2 regions of the Clostridium sp. 1001283B150225_161107_B6 genome follow, and region 2 is predicted to be linked to the other one. Evidence: predicted binding sites of a transcription regulator. Region 2 holds the regulator's gene; the other holds the start of a gene.
The links. The regulator LexA, encoded in region 2, represses DNA repair genes until DNA is damaged. The targets are predictions, from matches to a motif close to CNAACANNTGTTNG.
Positions count from the first base shown of each region.

Region 1: a site for LexA is predicted at 1,722-1,735, ahead of uvrA (excinuclease ABC subunit UvrA). Genes of this name have one in related genera too.

Region 1 covers NZ_JADNMD010000011.1:216,017-219,173, forward strand. Annotated here, with positions in the region: gene I2H39_RS22075 (beta-glucoside-specific PTS transporter subunit IIABC) at 1-385, opposite strand, end outside; gene I2H39_RS22080 (PRD domain-containing protein) at 522-1,367, opposite strand; gene uvrA (excinuclease ABC subunit UvrA) at 1,889-3,157, shown strand, end outside.
Region 2 covers NZ_JADNMD010000001.1:129,759-132,915, forward strand. Annotated here, with positions in the region: gene nadD (nicotinate-nucleotide adenylyltransferase) at 1-253, shown strand, start outside; gene yqeK (bis(5'-nucleosyl)-tetraphosphatase (symmetrical) YqeK) at 258-896, shown strand; gene rsfS (ribosome silencing factor) at 847-1,197, shown strand; gene lexA (transcriptional repressor LexA) at 1,311-1,925, opposite strand; gene I2H39_RS00655 (LysM peptidoglycan-binding domain-containing protein) at 2,108-2,407, shown strand; gene I2H39_RS00660 (F0F1 ATP synthase subunit A) at 2,862-3,157, shown strand, end outside.

The sequences.
Region 1 (3,157 bases), on a different contig from region 2:
TCAGAAGGACCTTAATCATGGCAGCGCCTATGATGGCCGGAATGACCGGGGTCATAACGCCCGAGATGGTATCCATCAGCATGGACAGTATGTTCTGCTTTTCTTTTTTGGGAGCTGGTCCGGCAGGGGATTTATCTGAAAAACTGCCCAGCCTGCACAGTTCCTTATAGACAGTGCCCACATCGTTGCCGATGATGATTTGATACTGGCCTGCCTTCTTCATTATGCCCATGACTCCTTTTGTACTCCGCACAGCCTCATCGTCCACAATGGATTCATCCTTCAGCGTAAAGCGCAGCCGTGTCATGCAGTGTATCAGGCTGACCACATTTTCTTTTCCGCCCACCCGCTGTAATATCTTTTTTGCCACATTTTCGTAATCCATAAATTTCACCTCATCATAATATTTGGTTATTTGAAATATAAAAAGACCTGACTGCAAAAGGCACAACTTCCCGGGCTGTGCGCCTTCTGTAATCAAGTCTTGCTTAACTGAATAATAACAAACTTGGGTTTCCCTATTAAGTTTCCTGTTCCTCATCCAGGATGCGTTTCAGGTGAATCAGCAGATACAGCTGTTCATCCATGCTGAGGGTGTAGTCATACTGTCTCTTTATCAAATCAGCCACCTTTTTCACGCCGGAATATGCATGTTCATTCTGGGACACCAGGACCTGGTATATTTCCTGCATGGTATCCTGATAGGGAGTCCTGTCAAATATCCTGGCAGAGAAAAATTTCAGGTGCGTGATGAAGCGCTGGTATGAAACGGAGTCTTCGTGAAACTGTATCTTAAAATGAAGCCGTATAATTTGAAGGATGGAGCTGATTAAGTCCGTGATGTTCTGCAGCTGGGAACAGGCGCTGCCCTCTAATTCAGAGGCAGTGATATGCATGGCGATAAAGGCTGCCTCATCCTCCCCAAGGTCAATTCCGGTGTCCTCCTTTATCCAGGCCACGGCCTTCCGGGCCACGGCATACTCCCTGGGATAAAACTTGCGGATATCAATCTTCATCATGTTTTTCAGAAAGATGCCGGCCTGGTACCGTTCCAGGGCTGAGTTGATATGGTCCGTAAGGGTTACATACAGTATGTCGTTGACTTTCAACCCTTCCTGGTTTCTGGCTTCATCCACCACCTTTCCGGCGATTTCAAGGTATCGTTCCGACACAGAGCATACAATGTCCTGAAGCCGTCTGCTGGCCTCGCCGCTCTGCAGGCAGTAGGTTTTATCAACCAGCTTCTCATCCAGGCAGTCTCCCTTTTTCTTGCTGAATCCGATTCCGGGGCCTGTGAGGATAACCTCCCTGCCGCTTAAGTCCAGTGTCACTACTGCATTTGTATTCAGGACTCTGATGATTTTCAATGGTTTTCCCTCCGCTATATCTGAAACAAATGAATACAGGAATTTCATGATATAAAAAAACTGCTTATAATACCCCCTGTGAAAGTATTATAAACAGTCTTGCTTACCCTTACGTAATAACAAACTTGTTTTCTGTATTTACTATAACAATCAAGTTCTTTTTTGTAAATAGGGAATTTTATTTTCGGTAAAACAACTATTTTAATATATGGTTTTTTGTGCAGGTTATACAATGTGTGTTCATATCTGCCCATCTGCGGCCTGCCATGGACCGTTTGGAGCGGGGGGACTGGATGGAGCAGGTCCTGCCAGGAGCCTGCTGGAAGAAGTTCCAGTAATTTTGCAGTATTTTACCGAACAAATGTTTGCAAATAAACAGGGTATGTGCTATACTAAAGGCTGTCAGCGCTGTGCATCAGCGCATACTGGAAGATTAGACTGCCAGAAGCATTTCACTGCTCCGGGCAGCGGGATGAGTCGTATAAAGAAACAATCAAGATAAAAGACAAGGAGCATGTTCGATGGCAAAGCAGTACATTAAAATCCGCGGGGCGAATGAGCATAATCTGAAGGATATTTCCGTGGATATACCAAGGAATGAGCTGGTGGTCCTTACCGGACTGTCCGGTTCGGGAAAATCATCCCTGGCTTTTGATACTATTTATGCAGAAGGGCAGAGACGTTATATGGAGTCTCTGTCTTCTTACGCCAGGCAGTTCCTGGGACAGATGGAGAAACCGGATGTGGAGAGCATAGAGGGGCTTTCTCCGGCCATTTCCATTGACCAGAAATCCACCAACCGGAACCCACGTTCCACCGTTGGAACGGTTACAGAAATCTATGACTACATGAGGCTTTTATATGCCAGAATCGGTATACCCCACTGTCCGAAATGCGGTAAGGAGATACACAAACAGACCATTGACCAGATGGTGGACCAGATTATGTCCATGCCTGAACGGACCAAAATCCAGCTGCTGGCCCCGGTGGTCAGAGGACGCAAGGGCGAGCACGTGAAGGTGCTGGACCAGGCCAGGAAGAGCGGCTATGTGAGGGTGCGCATTGACGGCAGCCTCTATGAGCTGAGCGAGGAAATCAAGCTGGAGAAGAATATCAAGCACAACATCGAAATCGTGGTGGACCGCCTGATTGTGAAAGAAGGAATTGAGAAAAGGCTGACGGATTCCATAGAGACAGTCATGGCCCTGAGCGGCGGACTGATGATGGTGGATGTAAGCGGCGGGGAGCCGGTGAATTTCAGCCAGAGCTTTTCATGTCCGGACTGCGCGGTCAGCATTGACGAGGTGGAGCCCAGAAGCTTTTCCTTCAATAATCCCTTCGGAGCCTGTCCGGAGTGTTTTGGCCTTGGCTATAAGATGGAATTTGACGAGGACCTGATGATTCCGGATAAGTCGCTGTCCATTGACCAGGGGGCAATCGTGGTCATGGGATGGCAGTCCTGTACGGATAAGGGAAGCTTTACCAGGGCTATCCTGGAGGCGCTGTCGGAAGCCTATGATTTCAGACTGGATACGCCTTTCCAGGATTACCCCAGGGAAATCCACGACGTGCTTTTATACGGAACCGGAGGCCGGGAGGTAAAGGTCCATTATAAGAGCCAGAGAGGCGAGGGAGTTTATGACGTTGCCTTTGAGGGGCTGATTGAGAATGTAAACCGCCGCTATAAGGAAACCTTTTCCGAGGCGTCCAAGGCGGAGTACGAGACTTATATGCGGATTACGCCCTGCCCGGTTTGTAAGGGGCAGAGGCTTAAGAAGGAGTCGCTGGCT
Region 2 (3,157 bases):
CGGACGGGCCTACCATGATAAACACCAGCCCTTTGAACGGCAGATTGAATACCTCACATCCAGGTATGGGGCAAGGATTTACCCTATCCGGTGCAGTGAGATGGATGTGTCCTCGGAGGAGATAAGGGCGGCTGTGGCTGACGGGTATTCTATCCATGGATTTGTGCCGGATGCAGTGGAAGAATATATTATGGACCATGGACTATACAGGTTCGGCGTAGAGAACCCGGTCCTGGACGGCAAAGGAGAGTGATTGTATGGAGAACCAATGCAGCCAGATTATGATATTCAGGAAAGACCTTAAGAGAAAGCTGGCGCCCATGCGCTACGAGCATTCCCTGAGCGTGTCCTACACCTGCATGAATCTTGCCATGCGCTACGGTTTCGACCTGGACAAGGCGGAGCTGGCCGGACTGATGCATGACTGCGGGAAACGGTATTCGGATGATATCATATTAAAAAAATGTTTGAAACATGGTCTGGAAGTGACGGATGCAGAGTACAAGGCCCTGCCCGTGCTTCATGCAAAATACGGGGAATGGCTGGCAGAGCACAAGTACCAGATTACGGACCCGGAAATCCTGGATGCCATTGGCTGCCATACCACCGGCAGGCCGGACATGACAATCCTGGATAAAATCCTCTATATAGCGGATTATATAGAACCCAGGCGCTACAAGGCCGAGAATCTGCCGGTAATAAGGCGGATGGCCTATGAGGACCTGGATGAGACCATGTATGCCATATTGGCGGGAACCCTGGATTATCTGGAAAAAAAGGGCGGAAGCATTGACCCTATGACGGAGCAGGCATATGAATATTTTAAGAAAGTGAAAGGAGAACGCGATGAACTCAAAAGAAATGGTGAAACTGGCATATCAGGCTCTCAGCGATAAAAAGGGGGAGGACATCAAAATCATTGATATCCAGTCCGTATCCGTCCTGGCGGATTATTTTATAATTGCTGACGGAAGCAATGCCAACCAGGTGCAGGCCATGGCTGATAATGTGGAAGAAATCCTGGAAAAGGCCGGCTGTGAGTGCAAGCAGATTGAGGGCTACCAGAATGCAAACTGGATTCTGATGGATTACAAGGATGTAATTGTCCACATCTTCTGCAGGGAAGACAGGTTGTTCTACGATTTGGAGCGAATCTGGAGGGATGGAAAGACGTTTGTGGATGTGAACGAGCTGTAATCAATAGGAACTGAAACTAGTTGGGAAACGATAAGAACGGATATACGAAGTCTGCCTGTATGGGACTTCTGTATATCCGTTCTTTCTGTGGGGGGTATAAAAGGCACCCGCGCCTACATCATGCGGACCAGTCCAATCACCTTGCCCAGTATCTCCACGGAATCCGTAATAATGGGCTCCATGGCGTCGTTCTCAGGCTGGAGGCGGTAATGCCCGTTCTCCTTATAAAAACGTTTGACAGTGGCTGAGTCATCTACCAGGGCCACCACAATCTCTCCGTTGGCAGCAGTGGGACACTGCTCCACAATCAGCTTGTCGCCGGGCAGGATTCCGGCGCCCACCATGCTTTCTCCCTTGACCGTCAGCATGAACGTCTCCGCGTTGGGAAGAATCTCTGCAGGAAATGGGAAGTAATCCTCAATCCGCTCCTCTGCAAGGATGGGTTCTCCGGCGGCAACGGTTCCGATAAGAGGTATGTTTACCATCTCTCTGCGGTTAAAGTTGAAGGTGTCGTCTAAAATCTCAATGGTCCTGGGTTTGGTGGGGTCACGCCGTATGTAGCCCTTTTCCTCCAGGGAGGACAGATGGGAGTGGACGGAAGAGGTGGACTTTAAATGTACTGCCTCGCAAATCTCCCGCACAGCCGGCGGATATCCCTTCTTTAAAATGGTATCTTTGATGTATTCTAAAATCTCCTGCTGCTTAGAAGTAATTTTATCCTGTGCCATAATCAACCTCCTGCGTTTTCTATATTTATAGTAACATATGTTCGATGAAAATGCAAACCTTTGTTCGTTTTTTTGCCTGCAGCCCTTGACAAACATTTGTTCTGGTAGTATAGTATGAATATACAAAAGAACAGACGTTCTGTATTGCGCGCAAGAAGGAACCGCCTCAGGGAGGTTGCCATATGAGAGTGAGAAAGAGAAGGTTGACAGCTACATGTTTTACGGTTTTACTGTTTGTTTCCATTATTATGGGACGCACCATGTTTACTTCCATGGCTAAGGAGGAGGGGAACAGGACCACTCCCTATTATAAGAGTGTCCGTATCCAGGAAGGTGACAGTCTGTGGGGGATTGCCAGCCAGTACAGGGAGGGCAGTTCCATGAGTATGGACGAGTATGTGAGTCAGCTCAAGCAGATGAATGGACTGAAGAAGGACACCATCCATGCAGGGCAGTATCTGACTGTGGTGTATTTTGAGTAAACAATACCAGCCTGCGGACATATAATATATATAGAAAGAAAGACATCTGAAAAGAAAGACATTTAAATGAAATATGTCAAAAACCTTTGGGGATATCCGGCCGGCTCCAAGGGTTTTTATTGTCTTGCAGGTATTATCTTCATACGGCTTTCTCCTGCGTTTCGGTTACATTTTCACCCGGAAATTTCCAAAAGTTCCAGATTATATAATTTTATAACCTTTTATTGTGCAAAATGATACAAATTTCTTTCTTGACGTTAAGATGCTGTGAAAATCAATCATATGTGTCGTGATATAATATACAAATTATAAAATAAAATGGGCCGGGATTTGTTACATTTTCATTTTCATAACATTTATATTATCAATTTATAAATAATATGTATTTGAAATTATTAAACCAGATGACTATAATAGGCAAAAGCAAACGAGAAGAGAAAGGGGGTTGTTTAGTATGAACGGTTTAGTGGAATCACTGATGGAAGAGCTTAACTGCAATGTGGTGTTCACCATACCGCTGTTCGGCGGTATTGATGTGATGGAATCCGTGGTGGTGACGTGGATTATCATGGCAATTATGATGGCGGCTTCCCTGATACTGGTCCATGGCCTAAAGGTAAGGAACATAAGCAAAAAGCAGGCTGCCCTGGAAAGCGGCATGTCCTTTATCTATGATTTCTTTGAAGGGCTTTTGGGAAAGGAAGGCAGGGATTATATACCCTATCTGATTACCGTGGTGATATACATAGG